3 regions of the Streptomyces sp. CA-250714 genome follow, and region 1 is predicted to be linked to each of the others. Evidence: predicted binding sites of a transcription regulator. Region 1 holds the regulator's gene; each other region holds the start of a gene.

Region 1 (5,587 bases):
CATGGCGGAGTCGCCGCCCGCGCCCGCGCCGACGACGGTGTGCAGCTCGTCGATGAACGTGATGATCTGGCCGTCGCTCTCCTTGATCTCGGCCAGCACGGTCTTGAGCCGCTCCTCGAACTCGCCCCGGTACTTGGCGCCCGCCACCATGGCGCCCAGGTCGAGGGCGACCAGCCGCTTGTTCCGCAGCGACTCGGGCACATCGCCCTTCACCACGCGCTGGGCCAGTCCCTCGACGACGGCGGTCTTGCCGACGCCTGGCTCGCCGATGAGGACGGGGTTGTTCTTCGTACGACGGGAGAGCACCTGCACCACGCGGCGGATCTCCTGGTCCCGGCCGATGACCGGGTCCAGCTTGCCGTCGCGGGCCGCTGCGGTCAGGTCGGTGCCGAACTTCTCCAGGGCCTTGTAGGTGCCCTCGGGGTCCGGGTTGGTGATGCGCCTGCTGCCGCGCTGCCCGTTGAAGGCGTCCAGCAGCCTCTTGTCGTCGGCGCCCTGCTGCTTCAGCAGCTCGGCGACGGCCCCGCCCTTGGCGGCCAGCGCGATCAGCAGGTGCTCGGTGGAGACGAAGCTGTCGCCGAGGTCCTTGGCACGCTGCGCGGCGTCCGCGATCACGGCGAGCAGGTCACGGTCGGCCTGCGGCCGGCTGACCGTCTGCCCCTGCACGGTGGGGAGCCCCGCGAGCTGCCGCTCGGCGCCCGAGCGCAGCGCCGCCTGGTCGGCCTCGACGGCGGCGATCAGGTCCTGGATGTTCTCGTTGTCCTCGCCCGTGAGCAGGGCGAGGAGCAGATGGGCCGGGGTGATGTCGGGGTGGCCGTCGGTCACCGCGCGGTCGTTGGCCGCGCTGATGGCGTCCCGGCTCTTGTTGGTCAGCTCCGCGTCCACTTCCTGCGCTCCTCCTCCAGTGCTGTCCGTAGCGCCCGCCATCGGCGCTTGCTACCTACAGCATGCAACAAGTTGAGTCTATTCCGCTCAATGCAAAAACGTCTACTATCGCCTTTAGTTCCCGGCCGCTCCAGGACCCGGGTACCCGCCCAACGAGCCGCGCCGAAGCGGCATTTGGAGCTGACGAAGTGAAAATTGGCATTGCTGGCACCCACCGTGTCGTCACGGTGATGCTCACCTCCGGAGCCGTGCTGACGACGGGTGCGCTGGCCGCCCCGGCCGCCACGGCGTCCCCCGCCGCAGCCGTCGCGGCGAAGAAACCGTCCATCACCGCCCGGGGCGGCTATGTGATGAACAGCGGCACCGGGAAGAGCCTCTACACCAAGGGCGCCGACACCCGGCGCTCCACCGGCTCGACCACCAAGATCATGACGGCTCGGGTGGTGCTGGCGCAGAAGAACCTCAACCTCTCCCGCAAGGTCACCATCCGGAAGGCCTACAGCGACTACATCGTCCGCAACACCGCCTCCTCGGCCCGGCTGATCGTCGGCGACAAGGCCACCGTCCGCCAGCTGCTGTACGGACTGATGCTGCCCTCGGGCTGCGACGCCGCCTACGCGCTCGCCGACACCTTCGGCAAGGGCAGCACCCGCAAGGCGCGGGTGAAGTCCTTCATCGGCCAGATGAACTCCACGGCCAGGAGCCTCGGCCTGAAGAACACGCACTTCGACTCGTTCGACGGCATCGGCAGGGGCAGCAACTACTCCACCCCGCGCGATCTGACCAAGCTCGCCCGCAACGCGATGAGCTACTCGACCTTCAGCTCGATCGTGAAGACCCGCTCGACGAAGCAGAAGACGGTCACCAAGAGCGGTGGCCACCGCTATATGTCCTGGGCCAACACCAATCCGTTGCTGGGCAGCTACTCGGGTGCCCTCGGCGTCAAGACCGGCTCAGGCCCCGAAGCCAAGTACTGCCTCGTCTTCGCCGCCAAGCGCGGTGGCAAAACGGTGATCGGCACCGTGCTGGCGTCGTCCTCCGCCGCCAAACGTGCGACGGACGCCAGGAAGCTCCTGTCGTACGGCTTCGCGAAGTAAGCCCTCACTGGCCGCTGCGGGCCCAGCCCCGCCCCTCCCCGGTTGTGGGCATCTGTTCCTCCCCCAGCCTCCGGCCGGGGGGACCCCCAGGCGGAACGGGTGGGCACAACCGGGGTGAGGAGCCCGAGGGGTTACTCCCTCGGTTTGGGGCGCCAGACCACCAGGGCGCTGGAGGAGCGCACATCCTCGTACGGCACCAAATCGCGCCGATACGAGGCATGCACCTGCGCCTCCCGCTGCTGCATCGCCGCCGCGGCGCCCTCAACCGCCGCGGACAGCTCCGCCACCCGCTGCTGAAGCGCCGCGACCTGGTTCTCCAGCTCGATGATCCGCTTGATCCCGGCGAGGTTGATGCCCTCGTCCTGGCTGAGCCGCTGCACCTCGCGCAGCTGCTCGATGTCCCGCGCCGAGTAGCGCCGGCCCCGCCCGGGCGTGCGGTCGGGCGAGACCAGCCCCAGCCGGTCGTACTGCCGCAGGGTCTGCGGATGCAGCCCCGAGAGCTGGGCGGCGACCGAGATGACGTAGACCGGAGATTCGTCCGTCAGCTCGTACGCCGCGGAGCGCCCAGCCGCGAATGCTCGTCTGCGTCCGTCCCGGCCGTCCACCTCAGTCTCCCTTCGCTGCCTTGAACAACGCGGCCCGCGGATCCTCTCCCGCCGTCGCGTCCCGGTAGGACTCCAGGGAGTCCTTCGCCTTGTCGTCCAGATTCTTGGGCACCGCGACCTCCACTGTCACCAGTAGGTCGCCGCGGGTTCCGTCCTTGCGGACCGCGCCCTTGCCCCGGGCCCGCATGGTGCGCCCGGACGGCGTACCCGGCGGGACCTTGAGGATGACCGGTGGGCCGCCGAGCGTGGGGACCTTCACCTCGCCGCCCAGCGCGGCCTCGGGGAAGGTGACCGGCACGGTGACCGTCAGGTTGTCGCCCTTGCGCCCGAACACCGGGTGCTTGTCCACGTGCACGACGACATACAGGTCGCCGTTGGGTCCGCCCCGCTCGCCCGGGGCGCCCTTGCCGCGCAGCCGGATGCGCTGCCCGTCGGTGACGCCCGCTGGGATCCGCACCTGCATCGTCCGCGAACTGGTCGCCCGCCCGGACCCCTTGCAGGTGTCGCACGGGTCCTGCGCGATCAGCCCGCGGCCCTTGCAGTCCACGCACGGGTCGGTCAGCGAGAAGCCGCCGCCCGTGCCCCGCGAGACCTGCCCGGTGCCCACACAGGTGGGGCACACCCGCGGGGTGCCGTTCTTGTCCCCCGTACCGGCGCACTCCTTGCACGCGGCGCTGGAGGACATCCGCAGCGGGACCGTGGCCCCGTCCACCGCCTCGGTGAAGCTGAGCGTCACCTCGGACTCGATGTCCTGGCCGCGCCTGGGCTGGGTGCGGGTACCGGCGCCACCGCGGTTGAACAGCCCGCCGAAGACATCGCCGAGCCCGCCGCCGAACCCGCCAGGACCGCCGGCACCGCCGCCGCCCTGGCCGCCGCCGAACAGATCGCTCAGGTCGAAGTTGAACGTTCCGGCGCCACCGGGCCCGCCCGGACCGCCGCCCGGCCGGAAGCCCCCGTTGCCGAAGAGGGTGCGCGCCTCGTCGTACTCCTTGCGCCGCTTGGGGTCACCGAGCACGTCATACGCCTCGGAGGCGTCCTTGAAGCGCTCCTCGGCCTTGGGGTCACCGGCGTTGGCGTCCGGGTGGTTCTCCCGGGCCAGCTTGCGGTACGCCTTCTTGATCTCGGCTTCGGTTGCGTCCTTGGGGACGCCGAGGACCTTGTAGTAGTCCTTCTCGATGAAGTCCTTGGTACTCATCCTCGACGTCCCTCCTCCCGTACGCGGTCAGCCCTCGTCCGGGCCACCGTTCTCCTCTTCAGCCGCCGGTGCCTCGGCCCCGGCCTCACCCTTGCCGCCGGTACCGCCTGCGGCGCCGGGCTGCGGCTCGGCGACCCCGACCCGTGCGGGACGGATGGTCCGCTCGCCGATTCGGTACCCGGGCTGGAGGATCTGCACGCACGTCGTCTCCGTGACATCCGGAGAGTAGGAGTGCATCAGCGCCTCATGGACCGTCGGGTCGAAGGGCTCGCCCTCCTTGCCGAACTGCATCAGGCCCAGCTTGGCGGCGACCATCTCCAGCGACTCGGCGACCGACTTGAAGCCGCCCACCAGCTCGCCGTGGTCCCGCGCCCGGCCGATGTCGTCCAGCACCGGCAGCAGCTCCGTCAGCAGGTTCGCGACGGCGATCTCCTTGACCGCCGCACGGTCCCGCTCGACTCTGCGGCGGTAGTTCTGGAACTCCGCCTGGAGCCGCTGCAGGTCCTGGGTGCGCTCGTTGAGGGCCTTCCGGGCAGCCTCCAGCTCGGTCGCCGGGCCGCCCTCGGCGGCCTCGCCCTGCTCCGGGCCGGCGCCTTCCGCCTCCCGCATCTCCTGCGTGCTCACTTCGGCCTCACTGCCCTGCGCCTCGCCGGCCGGCGGCGTCCCACCGGCCGCCTCCTGCTCGGCGGCGGCACGGTCGGCATCGGTCAGCTCACCGGCGTCGGCGGGAACGTCGGGCTCCTTGAAGCCCGCGGTCTCCTCCGTCACGCCGCACCATCCTTCGGCTTCTGGTCCTCGTCGACGATCTCGGCGTCGACGACGTCATCGTCGCCGCCCTCGGGCTTGCCCGCACCCGCGCCGGCCGCACCGGCACCGGCCTCGGCAGCGCCGGCCTGGGCCTGCTGCGCCTCGGCGTAGAGGGCCTGGCCCAGCTTCTGGCTGGTGGCCGCGACCTTCTCGGACGCCTCGCGGATCGCCGCGGTGTCGTCGCCCTTGAGCTTCTCCTTCAGGTCCTCGAGGGCGGACTCCACCTCCGACTTGGTGTCGGCGGGGACCTTCTCCTCGTTGTCCTTGAGGAACTTCTCCGTCGTGTAGACCAGCTGCTCTGCCTGGTTCCGCGTCTCGGCGGCCTCGCGGCGCTTGTGGTCCTCCTCGGCGTACTGCTCCGCCTCGCGCATCATGCGCTCGATGTCTTCCTTCGGCAGGCTGGAGCCGCCGGTGACCTGCATCTTCTGTTCCTTGCCCGTCCCCAGGTCCTTGGCGGAGACGTGCATGATGCCGTTGGCGTCGATGTCGAAGGTGACCTCGATCTGCGGCACGTTGCGCGGGGCCGGCGGCAGACCCGTCAGCTCGAACATCCCGAGCTTCTTGTTGTACGCCGCGATCTCCCGCTCACCCTGGAAGACCTGGATCTGCACGGAGGGCTGGTTGTCCTCGGCCGTGGTGAAGGTCTCCGAACGCTTCGTCGGAATCGTGGTGTTGCGCTCGATCAGCTTGGTCATGATGCCGCCCTTGGTCTCGATACCGAGGGACAGCGGAGTCACATCCAGCAGCAGGACGTCCTTGACCTCACCCTTGAGCACACCCGCCTGGAGAGACGCACCGATGGCGACGACCTCGTCCGGGTTCACACCCTTGTTGGCGTCCTTGCCGCCGGTCAGCTCCTTGACGAGCTCCGCGACGGCGGGCATCCGGGTGGAGCCACCGACGAGCACGACGTGATCGATCTCGCTGAGCTGAATGCCCGCGTCCTTGATCACGTTGTGGAACGGCGTCTTGCAGCGCTCCAGCAGGTCCTGGGTCAG
Region 2 (5,587 bases), 1.2 Mb from region 1:
CCTCGCCGCTCTCCAGCCCGGCACGTTCGAGCTGGCGGGGCAGCAGATGGTCGCGGGCGATGGTGATCTTCTCGTGCTCGGTGTATCCGTCGAGCTCGACGACCTCCATCCGGTCGAGCAGCGGCTGCGGGATCGCTTCCAGTACGTTGGCGGTGGCCAGGAAGACGACGTCCGACAGATCCAGCTCGACCTCCAGGTAGTGGTCCCGGAAGGTGTGGTTCTGCGCCGGGTCCAGCACCTCCAGCAGAGCTGCCGCCGGGTCGCCTCGGAAGTCGGAGCCGACCTTGTCGACCTCGTCCAGCAGCACGACCGGGTTCATCGAACCGGCCTCCTTGATGGCGCGGACGATACGGCCGGGCTGGGCGCCGACGTAGGTCCGCCGGTGGCCGCGGATCTCCGCCTCGTCCCGGACGCCGCCGAGCGCGACCCGGACGAACTTGCGGCCCATCGCGCGGGCGACGCTCTCACCGAGCGAGGTCTTGCCCACCCCGGGCGGCCCGGTCAGCGCCAGCACAGCCCCTCCGCCCGCCCGTCGCCCACCACCACCCGTTGTGGACGCGCTGCGCGCGGCAGTGTCTGTTTGACGGCCGCCGACGACGCCGAGGCCGCGCTCGGCGCGCCGCTTGCGGACGGCCAGGTACTCGGTGATGCGCTCCTTGACGTCCTGGAGCCCGGCGTGGTCGGCGTCCAGTACGCCCTGTGCGCCGGAGATGTCGTAGGCGTCCTCGGTGCGCTCGTTCCAGGGCATCTCCAGGACGGTGTCGAGCCAGGTGCGGATCCAGCTACCCTCGGGTGACTGGTCGCTGGAGCGTTCCAGCTTGTCGACCTCCTTGAGGGCGGCCTTCTTGACCTCCTCGGGCAGGTCGGCTACCTCGACGCGGGCGCGGTAGTCCTCGCTCTCGTCCTCCGGGTCACCGTTCAGCTCGGCCAGTTCCTTGCGGACGGCTTCGAGTTGGCGGCGGAGCAGGAACTCGCGCTGCTGCTTGTCGACGCCCTCCTGGACGTCCTTGGCGATGGACTCGGCCACGTCCTGCTCGGCCAGGTGCTCGCGCAGGGCGGTCGTGGCGATCCTCAGCCGCTCGACGGGTGCGGTGGTCTCCAGCAGCTTCAGCTTCTGCTCGGTGGACAGGAACGGGGAGTAGCCCGCGTTGTCGGCGAGCTGGCCGACGTCGTCGATCTGCTGCACCCGGTCCACGACCTGCCAGGCCCCGCGCTTGCGCAGCCAGTCGGTGATGAGGGCCTTGTACTCCTTCATCTGCTCGGCGACCTGGCCGGGCAGCGGGTCGGGCACCGTTTCGGTGACCGGCGTGCCCTCCACCCACAGTGCGGCTCCGGGTCCTGTCGTGCCGGTGCCGACGCGGACCCGGCGCAGCCCGCGGATCAGGGCGCCGGGGTCGCCGTCGGCGAGGCGTCCGATCTGCTCCACCCGGCCCTCGACGCCGATCTCGGCGTAGCTGCCCTCGACCCGCGGGACCAGCAGCACCCGGGGCTTCGCACCGTCCGGCGCGTCCGATGCCGCGGACTTCGCGGCATCGACGGCGGCCCTCACATCGCTGTCCGAGAGATCCAGCGGCACCACCATTCCCGGCAGCACGACGCCGTCCTCGGCGTCGATGGGCAGCACAGGCAGGGTGAGCGGTGTGGACTCCAGGGACTCAGCAGCCATGATCTCTCCCTAGGCAGGCAAGTTGAGTAATATCCACTCAATGCTTTTGAGGCTCCGTATGTTCCCCAGGTTCGAGGACAACTGTTCGCTGTCAGCGATCGCCGTCCCGCCGGGTGAGCCCGGGTGAGGGGTGGCCGGGGTTCCGGGTGAGGGACAAGGCGATGAGGGACAAGGCGGTGAGGGACAAGGCCGGGTCAGCGGAACGCCGGAGCCGCACCCGGACATTCCGGCGGACCCCACCCGGGCACGACGCCGCCGATCGCCCCCGACCCGGCGGCGGGCGGCTTACCCTGCCCCCTATGTCGAACCCGATCTCAGCAGTCCCGGAGCCGGCAGTCGTGGTCGAGAGGCGCCAAGGACCGTACGGCGAGGTCGTGTTGCGGCGGCGTGGCCCGCACTACGAGATCATCGCCAACGGGTGCTTTCTGATGGACACCTCCGACGGCCGCTCCGAGCGGCTGCTGGTGCGTGCGGCGCTCGACGAGCTCGCCGGGAGGGCCCGGCCGCAACTGCTCATCGGCGGTCTGGGGGTCGGTTTCTCGCTGGCCGAGGCGGCCAGTGAGCCGCGCTGGGCGCGGATCACCGTCGTCGAGCGGGAGCCCGCGATCCTCGACTGGCACCGCACAGGGCCGCTCTCCGCGGTCTGCGGCCAGGCGCAGGCGGACCCGCGTACCGAGCTGGTGGAGGCCGACCTGGTGGCGTATCTGCACGAGTCGGCTGCCGCCGGGCGGCGCTTCGACGCACTGTGCCTGGACATCGACAACGGACCCGACTGGACGGTCACCGACGACAACGCCGCCCTCTACTCCCCCGCCGGACTGGCGGCCTGCCGGGAGGCCCTCGCACCGGGCGGCGTGCTTGCCGTGTGGTCGGCGCAACCGTCGCCGACATTCGAGGGATGTCTGAGTAATACGGGATTCTGCCGCGTTAGGACCGATGAGATCCCGGTCGCCCGAGGCGTCCCCGACGTGGTCCACTTCGCTGCACGACCGGCGTAGCCGAAGCCCTCAACAGGCCCTTACGCTGCTGTCCCAGGAAAGCCGGAAAGAGCCACAGGGGCGGGGTCGTATGGACCAGAAGAACACCACTCAGACACCTGGCGGCGCTGCTGCCGCGACCACCCCGGGCGCCCAGCGTCGCATCCTCGTCGTGGAGGACGACCCCACCATCGTCGACGCCATCGCGCGGCGGCTGCGGGCCGAGGGCTTCCAGGTGCAGACCGCGGGCGACGGGCCCGCGGCAGTGGACACCGCCGAGGCATGGCAGCCGGACTTGCTGGTGCTGGATGTGATGCTGCCCGGCTTCGACGGCCTGGAGGTCTGCCGCCGGGTACAGGCCCAGCGGCCGGTGCCGGTGCTGATGCTGACGGCGCGGGACGACGAGACGGACATGCTGGTCGGCCTCGGTGTGGGCGCCGACGACTACATGACCAAACCGTTCTCCATGCGCGAGGTCGCGGCCCGGGTCCATGTACTGCTGCGCAGGGTGGAACGCGCGACGCTGGCCGCGCACACGCCGCGCAGCGGCATACTCCGGCTCGGGGAGCTGGAGATCGACCATGCGCAGCGGCGGGTGCGGGTCACCGGTGACGATGTGCATCTGACCCCCACCGAGTTCGACCTGCTGGTGTGCCTTGCGCACTCTCCCCGAGCGGTGCTCTCGCGCGAGCAGCTGCTGGCCGAGGTGTGGGACTGGGCCGACGCCTCCGGCACCCGCACCGTCGACAGTCACATCAAGGCCCTGCGGCGCAAGATCGGCGCGGAGCGTATCCGCACCGTGCACGGCGTCGGATACGCCCTCGAGACCCCGGGCCCGGACGGTGGTGCGGCGGCGCCGGTGACGGGCGCCGCGACGGAGAGCTCCTGACGGCCGGAGGGGACGGAGCCGAGGTGTCCGTTTCCGTGTCCTTCTCCCTGACAGCCCGTACGCGCTCACTCGCGCGCTCCGTGGGGCGGCTGCTGGCCCGCGGGCTGGCCCACTGCAAGCGGGTCGCCCTGCGGCACGGCGCCCGGGCGTGGGAGCGGCTGTGGGAGGGTCTGCGTCCGGTCGACCCCTACCGGTCGGTCAAGGCGGCGCTGGGTGCGCTGGTGATCGTCTCCGTGGTGATCACGACGCTGCTGGCGCTGTTCGCCATGCAGTCGGCGACCGAGCTGCGGGTCATCACGATCATCTCGATCGTCGCGTCACTGCTGATCACCCAGTTCGTGGCGCAGTCGCTGACGGCGCCGCTGGACGAGATGACCGACGCGGCCAAGGCGATGGCGAACGGCGACTACTCCCGACGGGTGCGCGGCGAGCGGCGGGACGAGTTCGGTGAGCTGGCCGCGAACTTCAACCGGATGGCGGCCGATCTGGAAGCCGTCGACCAGCACCGCAAGGAGCTGGTGGCAAATGTCTCGCACGAGCTGCGCACCCCCATCGCCGCGCTGCGCGCGGTGCTGGAGAACGTGGTGGACGGCGTCTCGGACGCCGACCCGGAGACGATGCGCACCGCCCTGTCGCAGACCGAGCGGCTGGGCCGGCTCGTGGACCATCTGCTGGACCTCTCCCGGTTGGACAACGGTGTGGTGCCGCTGCACTCGCGGCACTTCGAGGTGTGGCCGTATCTGGCGGGCGTGCTGAAGGAGGCCAACATGAGCAAGGGCTCGGGCCACTCCCGCAAGGACGTCCACCTCCATCTGGATGTCTCACCGCCCGAGCTGATGGCCTACGCGGACCCCGAGCGGCTGCACCAGGTGGTGGCCAACCTGATAGACAACGCCGTCAAGCACAGCCCGCAGCACGGCCGGGTCACGGTCAAGGCCAGGCCGGGCGCGGGAGCGGGGACGGGCACCGGCGGTGACGGCAGCCTGGAGGTCGAGGTGCTGGACGAGGGGCCCGGTATCCCCGAATCCGAGCGGGAGCGGGTCTTCGACCGGTTCAGCGGCACGCACAGCGCCGAGTCGCCGGCGGGCCGCAAGGGCGGGATCAGCCCGGGCGGCGGCACCGGTCTGGGGCTGGCCATAGCTCGATGGGCGGTGGAGCTGCACGGGGGACGGATCAGGGTGGCCGAATCTCCCCGCGGCTGTCGTATACAGCTCACTCTTCCGGGCACGGGAGGTACCCAGGCTTGACGTACCCTCGCAGGTGAGAGCCCACGGACGCGAAATGAGGGCTGCGCGGTTCCGGCCTCGGGGTAAAACCGTGAGTGATTCCCGCCAAATCCTGCCCCGAAACCGCCGCTGCGATGTGATGTACGTGACCATGAGCGGTCCGGACTCCACCAATCGTCCGGAGAGGCGTAGCCTTTATTTCCGCTGTCCACCACCTAAGGAAGCGGAAGAGGGCGGTTGCCGCCGTGTCGTCACAGTCCCCCAACAGCTCATCGAGCACCACTACGGATCGGAAGGACGGACAGGGCAAGGACCCTGGCCCTTCGTTCGGGCCGAACGAGTGGCTCGTCGACGAGATCTACCAGCAGTACCTCCAGGACCCGAACTCGGTAGACCGAGCCTGGTGGGACTTCTTCGCTGACTATCAGCCGGAGTCCTCCGACGGAAGCGCGGCGCCGGACGGCGCGGGCACGCCACGGGACAACGCCCCGGCGCCCGCGAAGGCCGCACCGGCCCAGGCACCCGCCGCGCCCGCCGCCGAGCAGGCTGCCCCGCAGCCCGCGCAGCCGAGCGCCCCGGCCCCGGCGAAGGCGGAGCCCGCCCAGCCGGCGCAGCAGCAGGCCCAGCCGAAGCAGGCCGCGCCCGCCAAGCCCGCGGCACAGCCGACCCAGCCCGCCCAGGCCGGCGGCGCGAAGGCTCCGGCCGCCAAGGCGGCACCCGCCGCTGAGACCGCCGAGGGCCCGGAGTATGTGGCGCTGCGCGGTCCCTCCGCGGCTGTGGCGAAGAACATGAACGCCTCGCTGGAGCTGCCCACGGCCACTTCCGTGCG
Region 3 (5,587 bases), on a different contig from region 1:
CGTCAAGGCGGACAAGCTGCCGCAGATCTCCTGGATCGCGGCGCCCGAGGCGTTCACCGAGCACCCCAACTTCCCCGCCAACTACGGCGCCTGGTACATCGCCCAGGTGCTGGACGCGCTCACCGCCAACCCCGAGGTATGGGCGAAGACGGCGCTGTTCATCACCTACGACGAGAACGACGGCTACTTCGACCACGTCGTCCCGCCCTACCCGCCGGCCTCCGCGGCACAGGGCCGGTCCACCGTGGACACCGCGCCCGACTACTACAAGGGCGGCGTCGCCGGCTACGCGCCCGGGCCCTACGGCTTCGGACAGCGCGTGCCGATGCTCGTCGTCTCCCCCTGGAGCACCGGCGGCTATGTGTGCTCCGAACTGTTCGACCACACCTCCATCCTCCGGTTCATGGAGCGCCGCTTCGGTGTGCACGAGCCGAATATTTCGCCCTGGCGGCGGGCCCTGTGCGGCGATCTGACCTCGGCGTTCGACTTCACCCTCAAGGACACCGACCCGGCCGACCTGCCGGACACCGACGCCTACGAGCCGCCGGACAAGGAGCGGCACGACGACTATGTGCCCAAGCCGCCGGCCAAGCCGGTGCTGCCCAAGCAGGAGCCGGGCTCCCGGCCGACGCGCCCACTGCCGTACGCGCCGCTGGTGGACGGTGCGGCGAAGCCCAAGGAGGGGAAGTTCACCCTCACCTTCGGCGGCGGCAAGTCCGCGGGCGCCTTCTTCCTGGTCACCTCAGCCAACCGCACGGACGGCCCCTGGACCTACAGCACCGAGGCGGGCAAGCAGCTGTCCGACACCTGGAACACCGCCCACTCCGGCGGCAGCTACGACCTGACGGCACACGGCCCGAACGGCTTCCTGCGCACCTTCAAGGGGCCGGGCAAGCAGCCGGGCCCTGAGGTGACTGCCCGGCACCTCGCGAAGAGCGGCGACATCGAGCTGACCTTCACCAACGCGGGCGACACCGACTGCGCTCTCACAGTGGCCAACGCCTACGGCGGAGCCAAGGAGACCCACAAGGTACGTGCGGGTGCCACGGTCGTGCGCACGGTGAGCCTGCGGGAGAGCAAGCGCTGGTACGACCTGACCGTCACCTCCGACGCCGACACCGGCTGGCAGCGCCGACTCGCCGGTCACGTCGAGACCGGTGAGCCCGGCGTCAGCGACCCGGCCACACTGACGGACTGACACCTCGCCGCCCGGCCCCACCCGGAACCGCTCCGGGTGGGGCCAGCGCGTGACCGGACACCGGGGAGGGCGGGGGAAGGCGCGTGACTGGACACCGGGAGGGCGGGGGAAGGCGGAACCTGGTGCGGCGGTCCGGTGAATAGCGGGGGGTTCCGCGCTGCGTCGGCGGCACCGGGGGCACATGCTCGTGCATGGCAGCGAAGAATTTCCTCCTCCCCACGCGCAAGGCACAGGTGCCCGCCCTCGCGCTGCTGTTGCTGCTCGGACTCGCCGAAGCCGTCCCCTCCCAGGCGCTCACCCCGCAGCCGGCGGGGGAGGGCTCGGCCCAGGTGGAAGCGAGGTGCTCCACCAGGGCCGGCCCGCAGCAGCGGGAGGTCGAGAGATATCTCGGGCTCCCGGTGGACGGCAAGCAGTCGCCGCGGGACTGCGCGGCGATCCGGCAGTTCCAGGAGCAGGAGGGCGTGCTGCCGGCGGACGGCTACGCGTCCCCCGCCACCTATCGGGCGCTGTACGCGCGCTGGGCGGCGGGGCACCCCGAGAAGCTGCTGGCCGACAGGCACTGTCCGCCGGCCCGCGGCAGGGTGGCCTGTCTCGACCTGACCCACCAGGTGATGTGGCTGCTCAAGGGGCGCAAGGTCGTCCTCCGCGCGATGCCCGCCCGCAGCGGCGCCCGGGGGTACGAGACCCGCACCGGACGGTTCCGCATCCTGCGCCGGGTGCGGCACGACTACTCGGCCGAGTACCGCCAGCAGATGCCGTTCAGCCAGTACTTCAGCCGCGGCCAGGCCTTTCACGGTACGCAGAAGAACATCTACAGCCCGCCGGGCTCCCACGGCTGCGTCAACCTCCGCTACGACGACGCGGAGAACCTGTGGAGGTGGATGCGGATCGGCGACACGGTCCGTATCTGGGGCCGCAAACCGGCGGTGTGAGGGCGGGGCCGGGAAGTGTGCCGTCCCGCCACTTGACAGTGAGCGACTCAACTTTTATGCAAGAAGAAGGGGCAGCCGACTGTCCGGGTAGCCGCTTCGTGCTCGGCGGCAACGGCGGCAACGGTGGGAACGCAGGAGAGGAGAGTTGAGGTGGCACGCGCAGTCGGTATCGATCTCGGTACGACCAACTCGGTGGTCTCCGTCCTGGAGGGTGGCGAGCCCACCGTCGTCACGAACGCGGAGGGTGCCAGGACGACGCCGTCGGTGGTCGCGTTCGCCAAGGGCGGCGAGGTGCTGGTGGGGGAGGTCGCCAAGCGGCAGGCCGTGACCAATGTGGAGCGCACGGCACGCTCGGTGAAGCGGCACGTGGGGGAGTCGGACTGGCGGTTCCCGGCGTCCGGCAGCGTGGACGGCAAGCAGTACACCGCGCAGGAGATCTCGGCGCGGGTGCTGCAGAAGCTCAAGCGGGACGCGGAAGCGTTCCTCGGGGACGAGGTGACGGACGCCGTCATCACCGTGCCCGCCTACTTCAACGACTCCCAGCGCACCGCCACCAAGGAGGCGGGCGAGATCGCCGGGCTGAACGTCCTGCGGATCATCAACGAGCCGACCTCCGCCGCGCTGGCCTACGGGCTGGACAAGGAGAACGACCAGACGGTCCTCGTCTTCGACCTGGGCGGTGGAACCTTCGACGTCTCGCTGCTGGAGATCGGCGAGGGCGTCGTCGAGGTGAAGTCCACCTCCGGCGACACCCACCTGGGCGGCGACGACTGGGACCAGCGGATCGTCGATCACCTGGCGAAGCAGTTCAAGAACAACTACGGCGTCGATCTGTCCCAGGACAAGATGGCGGTGCAGCGGCTGCGTGAGGCGGCCGAGAAGGCCAAGATCGAACTGTCCGCCACGACCGAGACGACGATCAACCTGCCGTACATCACCGCGTCCGCCGAGGGTCCGCTGCATCTCGACGAGAAGCTCACCCGGGCCCAGTTCGAACAGCTGACCGCGGATCTGCTGGAACGGTGCGAAGGCCCGTTCCACAGCGCGGTACGGGACGCGGGGATCGACATCTCCGACGTCGATCACGTGATCCTGGTCGGCGGCTCGACCCGGATGCCCGCGGTGACGGACCTGGTGAAGAAGCTCACCGGCAAGGAACCGCACAAGGGCGTCAACCCGGACGAGGTCGTCGCGATCGGTGCCGGCCTGCAGGCCGGTGTGCTCAAGGGCGAGGTCAAGGACGTCCTGCTGCTGGACGTCACCCCGCTGTCCCTCGGCATCGAGACCAAGGGCGGCGTGATGACCAAGCTGATCGAGCGGAACACCACCATCCCCACCCGGCGCTCGGAGATCTTCACCACCGCCGAGGACAACCAGCCCTCGGTGAATGTGCAGGTCTTCCAGGGCGAGCGGGAGATCGCGGCGTACAACAAGAAGCTCGGCATGTTCGAGCTCACCGGGCTCCCGCCGGCCCCGCGCGGAGTGCCGCAGATCGAGGTCACCTTCGACATCGACGCCAACGGCATCATGCACGTCTCCGCCAAGGACCAGGGCACGGGCAGGGAACAGAAGATGCAGGTCACCGGCGGCTCCAGCCTGCCGAAGGACGAGATCGACCGGATGATGCGGGAGGCCGAGCAGCACGCCGACGAGGACCGCCGGCGGCGCGAGGCGGCCGAGACCCGCAACCAGGCCGAGGCCCTCGTCCACCAGACCGAGAGGTTCCTCGCCGAGAACGAGGACAAGGTCCCCGCGGACACCAGGTCCGAGGTCGAAGCAGCGGTCGGGGACCTCAAGGAGAAGCTGAAGGCGGAGTCCGCCGGCGGCGCCGACGGCGACAACACCGCGGCGATCCGTGCCGCCGCGGAGCGCGTCAGCGCGGTCAGCCAGAAGCTGGGCCAGGCGATGTACGCGGGCGCGGGCGCCCAGCCTGGCGCCGCCCCGGGCCCGGACGGTGCGGGTCCCGCCGGTGCGGGCACCGGCGGGGAGGAGGATGTCGTCGATGCGGAGATCGTCGACGACGAGAAGCGCGGTTCGGACTGATGCGCCGGTGAGGGGGTGCCCCTGCCCGTTGTTTGCGGGGTGCGGGCGGGTTGTGGTTGCTCGCGCAGTTCCCCGCGCCCCTTCGGGGCGCGTCCCCCTTCCCCTGCGCTGCGCTTGGGAGGTCTGCGCCCTGGGGGTACCTCCCGGACGGAGTCTGGGGGAGCAGGGTGGGCAAGCGCAGCCTCCCATGCCGGATTTGCGTATGCTGCCGGTCACAGCGGTTCCCCGGCACTTGCCCTGCCGGGGAACCGCTGCTGTGCGGGGCCGAACCGCCGCTGTGTCAGGCCTAGTCCACCGCGACGAAGCCGAAGGGCCTGTCGCCCGGGCTGCCGTAGTAGTCACCGGTGACGATGATCGCCTGCTCGGTCGTCACCTCGGCGACATGGGTGTTGTCGACGTAGTTCCAGTCGCCGCCCAGAATCGTGACGGTCACGGTGGGGGGCTCGATGAAATCGCCGTTGAACAGAATGGCGTACTTCCCGGTCCCCATCTTCAGGACCTTGAAATCCCGCCCGGCGGTGCGGTGCCCGTCGGCGCTGACGTTGCCGCGGATGAGCCGCTGAATCACGACGTTCTCCTTTCCACACGGAAATGTAGAGGTCAGTCCGTCGTGTACATGCCCGTCAGGCGCCCGCTGGATCATGCCGGAACGAGCGACCACCCGCGCGAGTGACACATTCGCACTGGGCGAGCGTGTGCAGGCCGGCCTCCGGCTCGGTCGGCCGTCGGCGAACTGCCGACGGCCGACCGAGCCGCCGTCAGGCCGCTCTGGGCACCGCACGCATCGGCAGCCGGTCGGGGTGGGCCACCGCCGAGGCCACCTCCCGTACGGAGTGGCCCGGGAGCGGCTCCAGTCGCCAGCGGGCCAGGACGGTGGCCAGCGTGATGACGATCTCCGTCCAGGCGAAACCGTCCCCGATGCACTTCCGGTTGCCCGCACCGAACGGGATATAGCCCTCCCGCGGCCGGTCCCGGCTGCGGTCCGGGAGCCAGCGGTCCGGATCGAACCGCTCCGGGTCCTCGTACAGCCGGGGGTCGCGGTGCAGCGCGTAGAGGCTGAACGCGATCTCCGTGCCGACCGGTAGCTCGGCGCCGCCGAGTTCGATCGGGGTGGCGACGCGGCGCATCAGCAGCGGGACGGAGTGCATCCGGGAGACCTCGCGCAGCACGCGGTCGGTGTACTCCAGCTTGGGGAGGTCCTCGAAGGTGACGGGCCGGTCCCCGACGACGGAGCTGAGCTCGGCGAGGAGGCGCTCCTCGACCTCGGGGTGGGCGGCCAGCTCGTGGAAGGTCCAGGAGAGGGTCGAGGCGGTGGTCTCCGTGCCGGCGAACATGATGGCGACCAGTTCGTCGCGCACCTCGCGGTCGCTGAGCGCTTCTCCCGTGTCGCTGTCGCGCGCAGCGAGCAGGGTGG

The links. The regulator HspR, encoded in region 1, represses chaperone genes until heat shock. The targets are predictions, from matches to a motif close to TTGAGNNNNNNNNNCTCAA.
Region 2: the regulator HspR is predicted to act here: its motif matches at 1,689-1,707, upstream of lon (endopeptidase La).
Region 3: the regulator HspR is predicted to act here: its motif matches at 2,163-2,181, upstream of dnaK (molecular chaperone DnaK).

The regions. Positions count from the first base shown of each region.
Region 1 is NZ_JBNJMI010000001.1:3,846,519-3,852,105, forward strand. Features, by position in the region: gene clpB (ATP-dependent chaperone ClpB) at 1-885, opposite strand, end outside; gene ACQEU8_RS17170 (D-alanyl-D-alanine carboxypeptidase family protein) at 1,074-1,982, shown strand; gene ACQEU8_RS17175 (heat shock protein transcriptional repressor HspR) at 2,114-2,587, opposite strand; gene dnaJ (molecular chaperone DnaJ) at 2,589-3,782, opposite strand; gene grpE (nucleotide exchange factor GrpE) at 3,810-4,550, opposite strand; gene dnaK (molecular chaperone DnaK) at 4,547-5,587, opposite strand, start outside.
Region 2 is NZ_JBNJMI010000001.1:2,687,371-2,692,957, forward strand. Features, by position in the region: gene lon (endopeptidase La) at 1-1,666, opposite strand, end outside; gene ACQEU8_RS11800 (spermidine synthase) at 1,966-2,664, shown strand; gene ACQEU8_RS11805 (response regulator transcription factor) at 2,735-3,532, shown strand; gene ACQEU8_RS11810 (ATP-binding protein) at 3,622-4,779, shown strand; gene ACQEU8_RS11815 (multifunctional oxoglutarate decarboxylase/oxoglutarate dehydrogenase thiamine pyrophosphate-binding subunit/dihydrolipoyllysine-residue succinyltransferase subunit) at 5,004-5,587, shown strand, end outside.
Region 3 is NZ_JBNJMI010000002.1:1,245,913-1,251,499, reverse strand. Features, by position in the region: gene ACQEU8_RS24515 (phosphocholine-specific phospholipase C) at 1-1,198, shown strand, start outside; gene ACQEU8_RS24510 (L,D-transpeptidase family protein) at 1,390-2,130, shown strand; gene dnaK (molecular chaperone DnaK) at 2,281-4,173, shown strand; gene ACQEU8_RS24500 (hypothetical protein) at 4,460-4,741, opposite strand; gene ACQEU8_RS24495 (cytochrome P450) at 4,932-5,587, opposite strand, start outside.